DNA from 4 places in the Flavonifractor sp. genome. Region 2 is predicted to be linked to each of the others. Evidence: riboswitches for the same ligand, from Rfam matches in the RefSeq annotation. Region 2 holds a riboswitch; each other region holds the start of a gene.

Region 1 (4,205 bases), on a different contig from region 2:
CCGACCGCATCGGCGCCGGCGACCAGGGCATGATGTTCGGCTACGCCTGCGACGAGACCCCCGAGCTGATGCCCGCCCCCATCTCCATGGCCCACAAGCTGTCCCGCCGCCTGGCCGACGTGCGCAAGTCCGGCCAGCTCAAGTGGCTGCGCCCCGACGGCAAGAGCCAGGTCACCGTGGAGTACGGCGACGACGGCCAGGTTCTCTCCTGCCCCGCCATCGTGGTGTCCACCCAGCACGACCCCGACATCGCCCTGAAGGATCTGCGGGAGGCCGTGGTGGAGGAGATCATCAAGCCCATCATCCCCGCCCAGTACATCACCAAGGACACCAAGTTCTACGTCAACCCCACCGGCCGCTTCGTGGTGGGCGGCCCCGTGGGCGACACCGGTCTGACCGGCCGTAAGATCATCGTGGACACCTACGGCGGCTCCGCGGCCCACGGCGGCGGCTGCTTCTCCGGCAAGGATCCCACCAAGGTGGACCGCTCCGCCGCCTACATGGCCCGCTACGTGGCCAAGAACCTGGTGGCCGCCGGCCTGTGCCGCAAGTGCCAGATCGAGCTGGCCTACGCCATCGGCGTGGCCCACCCCGTCTCCGTGCTGGTGGACACCTACGGCACCGGCGTGCTGGACGAGGAGAAGCTCTCCGCCATCGTCAATGAGAACTTCGACCTGCGCCCCGCCAAGATCATCGAGCACCTGGATCTCCGCCGCCCCATCTACGAGCAGACCGCCGCCTACGGCCACTTCGGCCGCACCGACATCGACCTGCCCTGGGAGCACACCGACATGGTGGAGAAGCTGAAGAGCTATCTGTAAGAGAAAACCGGCAGCCTGGAAAAATCCCTGGCGCGGGCAGTGCCCGCGCCGGGGATTTCTGCGTATTTCCGGTTGACAGAAGGGCAGGATCTGCTAAAATGAACTTTGTTCAGAATGGGGGCGAGGCGCGTGAATACGGCAGTTACCTCCCGGCAGGCCCTGCTGGCCGCCAGCCGGGCCGTGGCCCGGCGGCAGGGGCTGGACGGCCTGAGCATCCGGGCGGTGGCGGAGGAGGCCGAGGTCTCCGTGGGCTCGGTCTACAACTACTTCTCCGGCAAGGCGGAGCTGATGGCCGCCACGGTGGAGGAGATCTGGGGGCAGATTCTGTCCGCGCCGGAGGCGGAACCGCCGGAGGATTTCGTCTCCTGCGTCCACGGGCTGTTCCACCGCATCCGAACCGGGGCGGGGGAGTACCCCGGCTTTTTCCGGGGACACGCCGCCGGCTTCCTGCCGGAGGGGCGGGCCGGCGGCCGCCAGGCCATGGAGGAGACCCTGGGGCAGCTCCGCCGGATGCTGCTGCGGGCGCTGGAGGCGGATCGGGCCGTATCGCCCGCCGCCTTTGACGATTGTTTCACCCGGGAGCAGCTGGCCGCCTTTGTGCTGGACAGCCTGCTGGGACAGCTGAGCCGGGGGGCGGACAGCTGCGGCGGGCTGGAGCAGGTGCTCCGGCGGCTGCTCTACCGCTGAAGAGTCCCCGCGCCCGCCGCGGCGCGGAACATGAGATCTGAGACAAGGGGGAACCCGATTTGGTGAAAAAAGAGACGCTGCTCCTGCTGGCCGGACTGGTGTGGGGGGCGGCGGGGGTCAACATCCTGCGCATCGGGCTGCTGGCCTACCCCGGCCACGCCGCAGTGTGGAGCATCGCCCTCTCCGTGCTGGTCTTCGTCCTTTTTCAGGGGAGGGTGTTCGGCCCGCTGGTGCGGCGGCACACGGTGCGCATCCGCGGCTACGGCGCCGTGCGCCAGTGGTTCTGGCGCTTTTTTGACCGGAAATCCTTCCTGATCATGGCCCTGATGATGACGCTGGGCATCGGCCTGCGGGCCAGCGGCCTGGCGCCGGAGGGCTTTATCGCCGTGTTTTACACCGGCCTGGGCGCCTCCCTGCTGACGGCGGGCATCCGCTTCCTGCTGGCGGCCCCCCGCAGGGAATTTTGAAACCCCGCCTTTACTTTTGCCCCGCATCCTGCTATAATAACAGGGAATTCAATGCACCCGCAGTGCGCGGCGGAGCCGCGCATCGGGAAGCCGGTGAAAATCCGGCGCAGTCTTACCTCTACTGTAAGCGTGGACAAAGGCGCACAGGCCATTGGTTCCCAGGGAACCGAGAAGGCGCGCCGGAGGAGGAAACGCAAGCCAGGAGACCTGCTGTGGTGTGCGAACCGGCGTAGCTCTGAGGTGGAGAGGTGCGGCAGACCCCGACAGCAGGGATGCAAAAGGGATGCAAGGATTCTCCTCGTCAGCCGAGGAGGATCTTTTTTGTTGTCAGGAGGTGTCTGTGTGGCAAAGCTGGAGCTGTATATCCCGGTGGGGCGGCAGAAGCTGCGCTGCGGCTACACCACCGGTACCTGCGCCGCGGCGGCCGCCGCCGGGGCCGCGGCCCGGCTGCTCACCGGCGAAACCCTGCCCGCCGTACGCATTGCCACCCCGGCGGGGGTGGCGGTGGAGGCCGAACTGCTCCGGCACGCCGCCGGGGAGGGCTGGGCCGCCTGCGCGGTGCGCAAGGACGGCGGCGACGACCCGGACGTCACCGACGGGGCGCTGATCTTCGCCCGGGTGGAGCGGACGGACACCCCCGGCATTGTCATCGACGGCGGCGAAGGGGTGGGCCGGGTGACCCTGCCCGGCCTGGATCAGCCGGTGGGGGCGGCGGCCATCAACTCCACCCCCCGGCGGATGATCGGGGAGCAGATGGAGGCTGTTATGGCCAAGGCCGGGTACACCGGCGGCCTGCGGGCGGTGATCTCCGTGCCGGAGGGGGAGGCCCTGGCAAAGCGCACCTTCAACCCCCGGCTGGGCATCGTGGGGGGCATCTCCATCCTGGGCACCAGCGGGATTGTGAAGCCCATGAGCGAGGCGGCCCTGCTCGACTCCCTCTACCTGGAGATGGACCAGCGGCGGGCGGCGGGGACGGAGGATCTGCTCCTCACCCCCGGCAACTACGGGGAGAGCTTTGCCAGAGAGGTGCTGGGCCTGAACCTGGACCGCTGGTGCATGTGCAGCAACTACCTGGGGGCGGCCATCGACCACGCCGCCGGGGCGGGGTTCCGCTCCGTGCTGGTGGTGGGGCACCTGGGCAAGCTGATCAAGGCGGCGGCCGGGTGCATGAACACCCACTCCAAGACCGCCGACGCCCGGCGGGAGACGCTCACCGCCCACGCCGCCCTGGCCGGGGCGGACGGAGCACTGCTGCGTGCCCTCTTTGACAGCCCCACCACCGACGCGGGGGTGGAGCTGCTGAAACAGGCCGGCCTGCTGGGGCCGGTGATGGCCTCCATCGGGGAGGCCCTGGACGGACAGTTGAAGCGCCGGGCGGGGGAGGGGCTGACCATCGAGGCCTTCTTCTTCTCCAACCAGTACGGCATTTTGGGAAAGACCCCGGGGGCGGAGCGGCTGCTGGCCCTCCACCGGGCAGCCCCGGATGGCGAAACGGCGGGCGGATGATATCCGCCCCTACACACAACTTGTCTACGCGCTCAGGAGGTTTATATTATGGTACATTTTATCGGCGCGGGCCCCGGCGGGGCGGATCTGATCACGGTGCGGGGTGCCAGACTGCTGGGGGAGGCCGACGTGATCATCTACGCCGGATCCCTGGTGAACCCCGCCCTGCTGGACTACAAGAAGGAGGGCTGCCAGGTCTATAACAGCGCCTCCATGACCCTGGAGCAGGTCATCGAAGTGATGAAGGCCACCGAGGAGAAGGGCGGCGTCACCGTCCGCCTCCACACCGGCGACCCCTCCCTCTACGGGGCCATCCGGGAGCAGATGGACGAGCTGGACAAGCTGGGCATCGCCTACGACGTGACCCCCGGCGTGTCCTCCTTCTCCGGGGCGGCGGCGGCCCTCAACGCCGAGTATACCCTGCCGGAGGTATCACAGTCCGTGATCATCACCCGCATGGCGGGGCGGACGCCGGTGCCCGAGGGGGAGGGGCTGCGCAAGCTGGCCTCCCACGGCTGCACCATGGTGCTGTTCCTGTCCACCGGCCTGCTGGAGCAGGTGGAGGAGGAGCTGACGGCGGGGGGCTATTCTCCCGACACCCCGGCGGCCATCGTCTACAAGGCCACCTGGCCGGAGGAGAAGGTGTTCCGCTGCACCGTGTCCACCCTGGCAAAGACCGCCAGGGAGAACAGGATCACCAAGACGGCGCTGATTACCATCGGGC
Region 2 (4,205 bases):
CCCGCAGGTGGGCCACCCCGGTGCGCTCCATGGCCGCCTCCACCCGGCGGCGGACCTCCGCCTCGGGCAGGCCCAGGTTCACCGCCCCGAAGGAGATGTCCCGGTACACGTCGGCGGAGAAGAGCTGGTCGTCGGGATCCTGGAACACGATGCCCACCCGGCGGCGCAGCTCCGCCAGGCCCTTTCGATCCCGGCGCACCGGCGCGCCGTCCAGAAGCACCTCCCCGCTCTGGGGGGTGAGCACCCCGTTCAGGTTGAGGAACAGGGTGGACTTCCCCGCCCCGTTGGCCCCCAGAATGCCGGTGATCCGCCCCCGCTCCGCCTTCAGACTCACATGGTCCAGGGCGGCGGTGCCGTCCTCGTAGGTGTAGCACAGCTCTCTCGTCTCGATGGCTGGATTCATCCCAGCACCCCCCTCTCCGCAAACAGGACTGCCAGCTGCCCAGCCGCCACCGCCAGAGCCAGGGGGTAGAGCCCCCGGCCCGGCGCATAGTCCCCCGGCAGGGTGGTGAGGCTGCCGGCATAGCCCCGGGACTCCAGGGCGGCGTAGATCCGGTCGGCCCGCCGCCAGGCCCGCAGGAACACCAGGGAGGCCATGGTTCCCAGGGAGGACAGGGAGCGGCGCAGCCCCTGGTAGCCCAGGCGGGAGGCCTGGGCGGTGCGGATGCTCCCCGCCGTCTCGGAGAGCACGAAGATAAAGCGGTAGATGAGCTCCATCAGCTCCACCAGCAGGCGGGGCACGTGGAGCCGCCCCAGGCACATGGTCAGGTCGGTGACCGGGGTGTTGAGGGCCAGGAAGTACATGGCTCCCACCGCCCCCAGGGCGCGGAAAAACAGGGCCGCGGCGGCGGCCAGGGCGGCCCCGTCAAAGCCCCACAGCCGCCCTCCCACCGGAAGGGCGGCCAGAACCGGCGTTCCCGCGGGGTAGCTGCGCACCAGCATGGTGGCGCAGCCCACCGCCAGGAAAGCCATGGGGATCTTGAGAAAATGGAGGTATACCCTGGGGGGCAGGCCCCCCAAAACGGTGATCAGCACGCCCATGGCCGCCGCCGTGGCCAGGCCCACCACCCCGCTGCCGCAGCACAGGCATACCACCAGCGCCGTCAGGGAGAGGATCAGCTTGGGCAGCGGATCCACCCGCCGCAGGCGGGACTGATAGGCCCAGCGGTCGGTACCCATCAGCTCTCGTCCTTCCCGCCGGGCTTTTTGGTGATGCGGCCCAGGACAAAGCCCACGATCCCCGCGCCCACGGCGGCCTGGAGGGCGAAGAGCAGGGACTCCACCTCGCCGCTGGCGGGCTCCAGGATGGGCTCAAACCAGGGCTGGTAGCCGGGATTCAGCTCCTGAACCACCTCCTCGGCCTGTCCGTCGGCGCCGCCGAACTCGGCGTTGGGCAGCAGCCACAGGGGCAGGGCGGCAATGATCACCACCAGGGCGATCAGAATCAGATTTTTCTGCCAGACCTTCATCGCTTCTCCCTCCTTACAGCACGCACAGCGTTTCCAGCTCGGTCTTGCTGTACTTCTCCAGCACGTTGAACACCACCACGGTGAGCAGTCCCTCGGCGATGGCCAGTGGGATCTGGGTGACGGCGAACACCATCAGGTACCGTGCCATGCCCCCGTCGATCACCCCCAGCTGGAAGGAGGTCACCACATAGGTGAACAGATCCCCCAGGGCGGCGGCGGCGAACACCGCCACGGGCGCCGGGGCCTTGGCCTTCCGCAGCAGCTTGTACACCAGCCAGGACACGATGGGCCCGGCGATGGCCATGGAGAAGGTGTTGGCCCCCAGGGTGGTCAGGCCGCCGTGGGCCAGCAGCAGGGCCTGGAACAGCAGGACGATCAGCCCCAGCACCGCCATGGTCATGGGCCCGAACAGGATGGCTCCCAGGCCCACGCCGGTGGGGTGGGAGCAGGAACCGGTAAAAGAGGGCAGCTTCAGGGCGGAGAGCACAAAGGCGAAGGCCCGCACATGGCCAGGAGGATCTTGGCCCGGGGCGCCATCTCCACCTTCTTTTTGATGGACAGGAAGCCCGCCGCCACAAAGGGCACGCACACGGCCCCCCAAACCACGCACCAACCAGCGGGCAGATAGCCCTCGGCAATGTGCATGGCGGAGGCGCTCATGGGCAGCAGGCCCAGCAGCCCGATCATCAGGGCCGCGGTGCGCAGCAGGCGGTGGTTGCGTTGTGTTGTCATGATCTTCATCCTTTCCTATACCTCGTAGGCTGATGGTGTGGTATGCTCCGGCAAGGTCTTCCGGCTCGAGCCTCTCTGCCGCCGCGCACCTTCCCAGGTCTCCCCAGTGGCATTTGCCCGGCGGCTCCTCTCTCACGGCAGCGGGACTGCGCGGGACTTGCACCCGACTTCCCTTTTCCGGAGCACTATGTCAACAGGCCTCCGCCTGGAGTTTTTCCGCCGCTTCGGCGTGGGCGGCGAACAGGGCCCGCACGCCGGGGTTCTCCCCCAAACCCCGCAGGACGCAGGACACCTGATAGCCCTCCGCCTCCAGCATGGACTTCCAGGAGTCGGGCTCGTCCCCGGCCAGATCGTTCTTGGCGTGGTCGCCGGCCACCACCATCAGGGGCCGCAGCTCCACCCGGCGCACTGCGTGCCGCTCCTTCAGCCGCCGCAGGGCCTCGTCAAAGCCGGGGTAGCCCTCCACCGTGCCGATGACGATGTCCCGCCGGCCCAGGTCGTGGAGCAGGTACTCCAGCTGGGTGTAGGCGGCGTTGGCGTAGTGCCCCGTGCCGTGGCCCATGTAGAGCACGGCGGCGTCCTCCGACGGGGCGGGCAGGTCGGAGAGCAGGGCGTCGGCCAGCGCCCGGTAGTCCGCCTCTGCCGTCAGCAGGGGCTTTCCGAAGGACAGCCGGGCAAACCGCCCGGCAAAGGGGGCGGCCTGGGCCATCAGCTTGTCGTACTCGTCGCCGTTGAGGATGTGGGTGGGCTGCACCACCACATCGTGGTACCCCTCGACCGCCAGGCGCTCCAGGGCCTGGGGCACGTCGTCGATGTGGGTGCCCTCCTTCTCCAGCTTGCGCAGGATCATCCCGCTGGTGAAGGCCCGGCGGAGGGTTCGCTCCGGGAAGGCGGCGGCCAGCTCCGCCTCGATGGCGGCGATGGTCTTTTCCAGGGTGTCAAAATGGCTGGTGCCGAAGGACACCGCCAGGATGGCTTGTCTGTCCATGGTTGTTCCTCCTGTGGGGACGAAATGTGCAGAATCGGGCGCAGATCGATGCCTTTGCAGGGGCGGCCTGTGGCCGCCCCTACTCCCGCGCGTTGTTGCTGGCCTGATAGAGCAGGGCGTTGCAGATGGCGGCGGCCACATTGGAGCCGCCCTTGCGGCCCCGGGCCACAATGTGGGGCACGTCCATGGTGAGCAGCAGCTCCTTGCTCTCCACCACGTTGACAAACCCCACCGGCACGCCGATGACCAGGGCGGGCTTCATCTTCCCCTCGTCCATGAGCTGGCAGGCCCGCACCAGGGCGGTGGGGGCGTTGCCGATGGCCAGCACCAGGGGGCCGTCCAGGGCGGCGGCCCGCTCCATGGACACGGTGGCCCGGGTCTCTCCCCGCTCCCTGGCCTCGGCGGCCACGTCCGGGTCGGACATGAAGCACATGGCCCTTCCGCCGAACTTCTCCAGCACCCGCTTATTCACGCCGGAGAAGGCCATCTGGGTGTCGGTGACGATGGTGCAGCCGGCCTTCATGGCGGCGATCCCCTTTTCCACCGCGCCGGGGGAGAACACCAGATTGTCGGCATACTCAAAGTCCGCCGTGGTGTGGATCACCCGCTTGACCACCGGCAGCTGGTCTGCCGGGAACACACGCTCGCCCAGCTCCTGGGCGATGAGCTCCATGCTCCGGGCCTCGATGTCCGCCGGGGCCACCCGCTGTAACTGAATTTCCTTCATGGATTATTCCTCCCCGTTGAGTATGCGGTAAATCCGCGCCATGTCCAGGCTCTCCCGCAGGCCGCCGGCCAGCTTGTCGTACTGCCCCTGGGCGTAGTCCTGCCAGTCCACCGCCGCCGCGCCGGGCTCCAGCCCCTTGGCCCTCAGCAGGGCGTTGACCAGGGCCTCCGCCACCCCGGCCTTGTCAAAGATGCCGTGGACGTAGCAGCCCCACACATTGCCGGAACTCAGGCCGTCGGTGTGGCGCTCCCCGGTCTGGGTGGTGAAGTCCACCAGGGGAGCGGCGGCG
Region 3 (4,205 bases), on a different contig from region 2:
GCCCACGAAGCCGATCAGCCCCGCCTTGTACACCACGAACCCCACCAGCAGGGCGGACACCAGCAGGTAGACCAGCCGCCAGCGGTGCAGATCGGTGCCCAGGGTGACCGCCGACTCGTCCCCCAGCAGCATCAGGTTCAGATTGCGGTACTGGGTCCAGAAAAAGAGGGTGCCCGCCAGCACCACGGGGAGGATCACCCCGTTGCTCTGCCAGTCGGCCCCGGCCAGGCTTCCCATGGACCACTGCACCACGGCGGAGGCGGCGTGGTCGTCGTTGAGGATGAAGATAAACAGGTTGGAGAAGCCGGAGCACACGGCGCTCAGGGCGGAACCGGCCAGCAGCAGCTTCACTGCGTTGGCCCGGCCGCCCAGGTTGGCCAGCCCCACCACCGCCAGCGACACCAGGAAGGCCCCGGCGCAGCCCAGCACGCCCATGGCGCTCCCGCCCAGGATGGTGCCCAGGCCCAGCAGCATGGCCAGGGTGGCCCCCAGGTAGGCTCCGGAGGACACGCCCAGCACATAGGGGTCGGCCAGGGGATTTTTGACGATGGCCTGCATGACCACGCCGCACACCGACAGGCCCATGCCCACCCCGATGGCCAGGATCAGCCGGGGCAGGCGGATGAGCCACACCACGTCGTGGACGCCGCCGCTGCCCCACACCGCCGGATCGCCCAGGCCGAAGAGCTCATGGAGAATGACCCGGTACACATCCCCAATGGGGATGGTCATGGTGCCGAAGCTCACCGCCGCCAGCACCGACAGGACCAGCAGGGCCAGCAGAACCAGGCACACCGCCAGATAGGCCGGCCCGCGGCCGGACAGGGCGTTCTTTCTCATGGCGGCTTACAGCTCCAGATCTGGGTACATGCCCTGGGCCAGCGTCCGCAGCCCGTCGATGGTGCGGGGGCCGCTGGCGTACATGTCCCCCAGCATGATCAGGTGGATGTTTCCGCTCTGGACTGCGGAGAGACTGGCAAAGGCTGGGTCGTCCTGGATCAGGGAGAGCTGCTGGGTCATGACGCTCTCGGGATCGTCGCCGGAGTAGGCCATGTAGACCACGAAGATCACGTCGGGATCACAGGCCACCAGATCCTCCTTGCCCATGTCGCTGCCCTCGGGCTTAGCCAGCTCGCCCCCCAGGGCGGTGACCATGTCGCCGGCCAGGGTGTCGGCGCCGTAGTTGGTGATGGTGCCGCTGATGGGCTCCACCACCGCCACACGGACGGGGTCGTGGCCCTCGGCGGCGGCCAGGGTGTGGGCCACCTGGGCCTGCATCTCGTCCACCAGGGCCTGGGCCTTCTCCTCCACGTCGAAGATCCTGCCGATGTTGAGAATGTCGGTGTACTCATTCTCCAGGGTGCGGGAGCCGCCCCGGGCGGTGTTGGAGTTGATGTAGGTGCCCACGCCCTTGTCGTTCCACTCGTACACGTCGCCCAGCTTCTCGTCGCTGAAGTAGGAGCCCCAGGAGAAGATCATGTCGGGCTCCAGCAGGGTGACGGTCTCCTTGTCGGGAGCAAAGACGGTCTCGTCATAGTTCATCTGTGCGAAGCCGTCCTTCCACTCGTCCTTGACCTCGTTGTCCAGGCCGTAGGAGGCCAGCACGTGGTCCTCCAGCCCCAGGGCGATCATGGTCTCGATGCAGCCCTGGTAGACACAGAGTACCCGCTCCGGGGCCTTCTCATAGGTGTACTCCACCGGGTTGCCGGCGTAGTCGTAGCTGGTGATGGTCACCAGGTAGTGGCTGTCGGAGCCGGTGGTCTCTTCCGCCTGGGCGGGGGTGGTCTCCGCGGCGGGGATCTGGGTCTCCGACGGGGTCCCGCCGGAGCAGGCGGCCAGGGAGAGAATCAGGGCCAGCGCAAGGGATAACATACTGCGTTTCATGGGAAATCCTCCTTCTGAAAATATGATCTCACCGCCCGGAAAGCAAAACAAAAAGTCCGCTTTCCGGAGAAAGCGGACTTCCAGGGCTGTCTGGATACGACAACGCTGGACAGGTCTCTTTCTGCGGAAGATACCTATCCACCCGTTCCAAGCAGGTTTCCTGGCTCACGGATCTGCGCTTACCGCGCCTTCTCACCCCGCCTTGACGGCGGGGCAATGGCATTGCTGCGGCTCACTCCCCGTTCACAGTGACCGGATCGCTCGGGATTTGCACCCGATTCCCTATTACCCCAGCGGAAGCTGGGCACTTGGTGGGTTCTGATTGATTGTGGCTTCATTCTAATCCATCCGCCTGCACTTGTCAAGAGATGGGGTGGGACGGCATATGGCTCCCCACTGGCTGTGCCTACCGTCTCGGGCATTTGCTCCTCCACCGGGGCGCGGAAAAATCTCATCAGGCAGGATTCCACCTTTGGCCGGTCGAAGATGTCCTGCGGCCAGATAGACAAGGTCAGTTGGGAGTCGGCTGCCGTCGCCATCCTGGGAGCAGGATTCTCCCCTTTATCACCAGCATCTGCTGTCCCATGCTTGGGCGGGAGAAGGTTCTGCCGGCTTTAACCTCGCGCTTCCCCGCTCGATTTCATTCTGAGAGAAGGCGCTCCGCAACGCCGGTTTGACAGACCGCCGGTTCTCTGATAGAATGGTTCACAAGATCTAAATCTGACTTCAGGTCAAGACTTTTTCAGGAGCTTAAAAGATGTATACAATCGGACAGGTCTCTGAGATGTTTCATATCCCCGTCTCCACCCTTCGGTATTACGACAAGGAGGGGCTCTTCCCCGGGCTGGAACGGGCATCCGGCATCCGACGCTTCGGCGACGCGGAGCTGGAGGCCCTGCGGGTCATCGACTGCCTGAAAAAATCCGGGCTGGAGATCAAGGACATCCGGCAGTTCATGCAGTGGTGCTGCGAGGGCAGCGGAACCTATGGAAAGCGCAGGGAGCTGTTTGAGCGCCAGCGCCGGGTGGTGGAGCAGCAGCTGCGCCAAATGGAAAAGACCCTGTCCATGATCCGCTTCAAATGCTGGTATTATGAGCAGGCCCTTCAGGACGGCAGCGAGGAGCGGGTCACCCGGATGATGCCGGATCACCTGCCGGCGGAGATTCAGAAGCTCTATGACGATGCGCGGTCGTGAGCCCGGAAGGGCTGGGCGGCTGGGCGCGCCCGCACACAGCGCCGTCTGTCATTGGATGAATTGCAGAGACTCCAGCAGGGGCACTCCCGCAGCAGCGGGAGTGCCCCTGCTGTCCGATTGGCGGCCGTCTTCCGGTCACCGAGTCTGATAGCTCCCCTTCTCCGTCTCGGATGCCGGGTAGAACTGGATGGCGGTCTGGGCGGTGTGGAAGGCGCCGAAGCCGTTCCAGATCCCGGATCTGTCGTACTCCTGGGCGGTCATGGCGGGGTAGTTCAGCCATTTGACCTGGTGGGTGTAGTTGCTCCAGGAGTCCAGGAGCCACCCCTCCTCCACCGTCTCCACGCCGTAGGTCAGATAGCCCCGGCAGCGCTCCCCCCGCCGCGGCAGGGAGAAGACGGCGGTGGGGTCGGTGCTCTGGCTCTCCCCCCAGAAGAAAGAGTTGGTGGTGTACGGCTCCGTGGAGATGCTGTAGTAGTCCCCTTCATAGGTGGTTCCCTGCCAGTCGAAGAGCAGCCGGCCGGTCACCTCCCCCTCCTGCCGCCAGCCGTCGAAGCCGTCCCGGGTGGTGGGCCACAGGCTGATGCACTCGGTGGTCCGCAGCCCGGGCTCCGCCTGCCAGAGGAAGTGGTGGATGATGCGCCAGCGCCCGCCCGGCAGCTCCACGGCGATGTCGCTCAGGCGCAGCTCCCGCACGTCGTAGACGGTTTGGACGTGGATGGTTCTCCCTGAGACGCTGCGCTCCTCCCGCCCGTCGTTGAAGGGCTCCTCGCGTACCTCGACGGTCACGCTGAGGGCCCCCTCCAGCAGGGCCAGATCCCCGGGCGCCAGATCCTCCGCCACCTGCTCCGGCATCCCCAGCGCCAGCAAGCTGTCCCGGATCTCCTCCAGCTCCCGCTGTTCTCCGGCCTCCACCGGGCTCCACTCCATGGGGTAGCGGCAGAACACCGTCCCCGCCAGCAGGATGCCCGCCGTCAGGAGAACCGCCCAGGCGATCCACACGACCCGCTCGGACAGGCGCGCCCCGGCGGCCCGCACCACGTAGCCCGCCCCGTCCAGCAGGGCGGGCAGCTTCGCCAGGCTGCGCATGATGCAGATGTAGAGCCCCAGAAAAACCGCCACGAAGAAC
Region 4 (4,205 bases), on a different contig from region 2:
GCAGTTGAGGCCGAAGGATCCCCTCCTCCGGATTCATGGTTCCTACCAGAGAAAATCGGGCGGGACAGGTATGGGAAATGCCGTCCCGCTCCACCCGGCACACCCCGCTCTCCAGGGTGTCCAGCAGGGCACCGCTCAGAGCGGCGGGAAGCAGATTGATCTCATCGGCGTACAGCACTGCCCCGTCGGCCCGAGCCAGCAGACCGGGTTGGAATTGCCGCCGGCCAGTGCGCACCGCCGTCTCCAGCTCCACGCCGCCCAAAAGCATGTCCTCCGTGGTGCTCACAGGGAGCTCCACCAGGTGTACGCCCTCCAACCCACCCATGGCCCTCACCAGGGTGGACTTAGCCGTCCCTTTTTCTCCGCACAGCAGTACGCCCCCGATGCGGGGCTCCACAGCCAGGCAGAGAAGCGCCTGCTTTGCCCGCTCCTGACCCACCACGGCGGAGAAGGGATATCGGGCTCTATCCATGGAACAGTTCCCCCCAGTTAAGTTCGGCGCCGCCCCCCTGCTCAAAGGGAGCCCGGCGCAGCCGGTGGGGCAGGGCCAGCTCTGCCGCCTGCCGCAGATCTCCCTCGGCTGCCTCCTGTCGTCCATCCAAGGCGGCCAAGGCCCGTGCCGTCTTGAGCATGGTGATGTCCGCGCGGTGGCCGTCCACCTGGAGCGCAGTGCAGACACGCGCCACCGTGTCAAAGAGCGCCTCGGGAAGAGCCACTTGAGACAGACGGTCCTGCGCCGCCGCGATGCGCCGCCGCAGTTTCTCCTGCTCTGGCTCATAGAACGCACAGAATGCGGCTGGGTCTGTCTCAAAGGCCAGCCGCCGGCGGACGACCTCCTTGCGGGCCTCCGCTTCCGGCTCGCCGTGCACCTCCACCATCAGGCCGAAACGATCCAACAGCTGGGGGCGAAGATCTCCCTCCTCCGGGTTCATGGTGCCTACCAGAATAAAGCGGGCCGGGTGGCTGTAGGAGACCCCCTCCCGTTCCACGGTATTTACCCCCATCGCGGCGGAATCCAGCAGCACATCTACGATGTGGTCCTCCAACAGGTTGATCTCGTCTACATAGAGGATGTTCCCATTTGCCTGAGCCAGCAGCCCGGGCTCAAATGCCTTCACCCCTTCTTTCAGCGCCCGTTCCAGATCCAGAGTACCCACTACCCGATCCTCTGTGGCGCTTACCGGGAGCTCCACCACCCGTCTTCGATAGCGTGCCGTATGTCTGTCCGGTTTGGTGCGGCATTCATCACACAGCATTTCTCCGTCTATTCTGCAGTGGAAGGGGCACCCCTCGGTTACTTCCACCTCATCCATCAGCGCCGCCAAACCGCGTACCGCTGTAGACTTGGCCGTCCCTTTCTCTCCCTGGATAAGCACACCGCCGAGGCGGGGATCTACCAAGTTAAGTAGCAGCGCGGTTTTCAGTTTCTCCTGTCCTACGATTGCCGCAAAGGGATATTCATATCGTTCCATTGGGCATGACCCGCCTTTCTCCATCAAACTGCATGTACCATAACATATAAAAAGCCGGGATTGGAGCATGCTCCAATCCCGGCATATGCCTGCAAACAATCCACCTCGCCTATGGGAAGGGGATTCCTCTGCCGCACACTGGCTCCTGAGATCCGAAGAGCATTTCTGTGCACGCAGCAGGCAGGTTTTCTGACTCATGCATCCTCATCCTCGCCGCCTTCCCGGTATTCTCTACCAGTGGCATTCTTGGCGGGACTCCGCAATTACAGCAGCGGCCCTGTGCGGGAGTTTCACCCGGCTTCCCTTTTCTGTCCTCTCCCGAAGGAGAGGGCACACCTGTGCGCTTGCTATTTTACTTTTGATATCTTGATTGTATTCTCCATTTCATTCATTGTCAATTGCTAATTTCTTTCTAGATGGATTTCGCCAGCTCGAGAATGGGCGAACAGCATATTCGGCCTGTCACAGGCGTCCATCAAATATCTTTTGCAGTCGGACATCTTAATCCGCTTTTGACCAGAAGTTGTCAGGTGTATTCACTCGTAGAAATTATGGACCAGGAGTGCCAGCTGTCGCAGCCACGTGCGCTGTTTTCAGCGTAGTGCATGACGCGTACATTTGGGCAGTGTTGAGCCGCGTGGGAGGGGAGTTTCAATAAGAGGATATACGGCAATCTAGCACTCCTTAGGACAACATCAATTTCAGAGGATATAGGCTCGACATCAGCAAATTGCCGCTGCCGCAGACCATTTCACAGGACGTTGTGTTAGAAAAGTGTTAGAAACGCAAAAAACAAGTGGTCGAAAAAGTGAAAAAAAGTACCGCATTCCAACGGAATACGGTACTTTTATGGTTGCGGGGGAAGGATTTGAACCTTCGACCTCCGGGTTATGAGCTGCTACCGGCAGTTCAATCCTTTGATTTCAAGTGCTTTCCGACCCTTTTCGTTCCAGAAAACTGCCAAATCCCGGAGGTCGTATGCTGCCTGCTCCGCTGGGATTTTTCCCGTTCTGGGTCAAGTCATGGGTCAAAGTAGCAACACGTTATCAGAAATTCGTCACTATAAGACAAAACACCCCAACGGAGGCGCAAGGTCAAAAGAACAATGGCCTGCTGGTCATAAATTACATTCAAAACGACTGATTCATTGAAGCACACTCCAATAAACTCCTCGCTTTTTCATCAGTTCATCATATGTGCCGGACTCCACGATCCCCCGCTCCCCCACCACAAAGATGCGGTCGGCCCGGCGGATGGTGGAGGGACGGTGGGCGATCAGGAAGCAGGTGCGGCCCTCCAGCAGGCGGAGGGTGGCCTGCTGGAGCCGCTGCTCCGTGGTAGTATCCACACTGCTGGTGGCCTCGTCCAGGATGAGGATAGGCGCCCGGCTCACCAGGGCCCGGGCCATGGCCAAAAGCTGGTACTGCCCCTGGCTGAATTCCCCGGCCGCCCCCGACATGAGGGTTTGGTACCCCTGGGGCAGGCGCTGGATGAAACCGTGGGCATGGGCCAGTTTTGCCGCATGGACAACCTCCGCCTCCGTGGCCTCCGGGCGGGCATAGCGCAGATTGTCCAGCACCGTGCCGCGGAAAAAGACGGTCTCCTGGAGCACCACGGAGAAGCACCGGCTCAGTCCTTCCCGGCTGTACCGACCGAGGGGCACGCCGTCCAGCCGGATCTCCCCCGCCGTCGGCTCATAGGCCCGGATCAGCAGGTTGACCAGGGTGGTCTTGCCCGCGCCGGTCTCCCCCACAAATGCGGCCACCTCCCCTGCCCTGACGCGGAAGCTCACATGCTCCAGCACCGGCCTGTCCGGCTCATAGGAGAAGGACACATCCGCAAAGGACACCTCTCCCCGCACCGTCCGGGGTGAGACTGCACCCGGGACATCGGGGGGCAGCTCCGGCTCGTCCAAAATCTCAAAGAGCCGCTCGGCCCCAGCGACGGCCTGCTGAATGCTGGAAAAGAGGGCGGCAATGCTGTTCAGGGGCCGCCCCAACTGCCGGGAGTAGCCCAGGAAGCTGACCACCAGCCCAACGCTCACCGCGCCGCGGAGGGCCAGCACGCCCCCGGCGCAGGCGATCAGGGCAAAGCCCAGGTTGTTGACCATGTTCACCAGCGGGCTGAGCAGGCCGGCGCAGATCTGCGCCTTCACCGATGTGGCGCACAGCGCCCCGTTCATCTGGTCAAACCGCGCCAACAGCTCTTCCTGCTGGTGGTAGAGCTTCACCGTGCGGCTGTTGGAGAGGGACTCCTGCACCAGGCCGCTCAGGCGGCCCAGCTCATCGGCCTGCCGGCGGTAGAGCGTCCTGCTCCGCCGGGAGATCAGGCGGGTGCACAGGGCGATCACCGGCACAGTTGCCAGGGCCGTCAGAGTGAGCAGCGGGCTGAGGGCCGCCATGATGGCCAACGCCCCCGCCACCATCAGCAGGCTGGACAGGAGCTGAGTCACCGTCTCAGCCGCCACGGTGCTGACGTTGTCGGCATCGCTGACCAGGCGGTTCATGGTATCCCCATGGGGGTGGCGGTCAAAGTAGGACAGGGGCAGCCGCCCCAGCTTGGCAAAGCACTCCCTCCGGATGCGGGCCACCATCCGCTGGGAGAGGATCTCCATCCAGCGGCGTCGGCCCCAGTTGCCGAGCCACTGTGCCGCCGCGGCCCCTGCCAGAGTGGGCAGCAGCACTGACAGAGCGGCACGCTCCACGCCGCCCCAAGGCAGAAAGCAGTCCACCG

What was found. A riboswitch is a leader RNA that binds a small molecule or an ion and turns the genes downstream of it on or off. The one in region 2 is predicted to bind cobalamin.
Region 1: it holds a riboswitch for cobalamin, as region 2 does, so the genes downstream of both, cbiD (cobalt-precorrin-5B (C(1))-methyltransferase CbiD) here and QZ378_RS09465 (energy-coupling factor ABC transporter permease) in region 2, are expected to answer to the same signal.
Region 3: it holds a riboswitch for cobalamin, as region 2 does, so the genes downstream of both, QZ378_RS05145 (ABC transporter substrate-binding protein) here and QZ378_RS09465 (energy-coupling factor ABC transporter permease) in region 2, are expected to answer to the same signal.
Region 4: it holds a riboswitch for cobalamin, as region 2 does, so the genes downstream of both, QZ378_RS02675 (AAA family ATPase) here and QZ378_RS09465 (energy-coupling factor ABC transporter permease) in region 2, are expected to answer to the same signal.

What each region holds. Positions count from the first base shown of each region.
Region 1 is NZ_JAHZDL010000087.1:3,941-8,145, forward strand. It holds gene metK (methionine adenosyltransferase) at 1-821, shown strand, start outside; gene QZ378_RS10640 (TetR/AcrR family transcriptional regulator) at 951-1,508, shown strand; gene QZ378_RS10645 (hypothetical protein) at 1,571-1,975, shown strand; cobalamin riboswitch at 2,019-2,205, shown strand; gene cbiD (cobalt-precorrin-5B (C(1))-methyltransferase CbiD) at 2,318-3,481, shown strand; gene cobM (precorrin-4 C(11)-methyltransferase) at 3,530-4,205, shown strand, end outside.
Region 2 is NZ_JAHZDL010000068.1:6,774-10,978, forward strand. It holds gene QZ378_RS09450 (ATP-binding cassette domain-containing protein) at 1-403, opposite strand, end outside; gene cbiQ (cobalt ECF transporter T component CbiQ) at 400-1,179, opposite strand; gene QZ378_RS09460 (energy-coupling factor ABC transporter substrate-binding protein) at 1,179-1,469, opposite strand; partial or broken gene QZ378_RS09465 (energy-coupling factor ABC transporter permease) at 1,483-2,201, opposite strand; cobalamin riboswitch at 2,234-2,414, opposite strand; gene QZ378_RS09470 (sirohydrochlorin cobaltochelatase) at 2,392-3,189, opposite strand; gene QZ378_RS09475 (precorrin-8X methylmutase) at 3,269-3,916, opposite strand; gene QZ378_RS09480 (cobyric acid synthase) at 3,920-4,205, opposite strand, start outside.
Region 3 is NZ_JAHZDL010000024.1:21,345-25,549, reverse strand. It holds gene QZ378_RS05150 (iron ABC transporter permease) at 1-840, opposite strand, end outside; gene QZ378_RS05145 (ABC transporter substrate-binding protein) at 847-1,884, opposite strand; cobalamin riboswitch at 2,017-2,211, opposite strand; gene QZ378_RS05140 (MerR family transcriptional regulator) at 2,642-3,079, shown strand; gene QZ378_RS05135 (hypothetical protein) at 3,215-4,205, opposite strand, start outside.
Region 4 is NZ_JAHZDL010000010.1:15,028-19,232, forward strand. It holds gene QZ378_RS02670 (VWA domain-containing protein) at 1-472, opposite strand, end outside; gene QZ378_RS02675 (AAA family ATPase) at 465-1,670, opposite strand; cobalamin riboswitch at 1,634-1,827, opposite strand; gene QZ378_RS02680 (ABC transporter ATP-binding protein) at 2,617-4,205, opposite strand, start outside.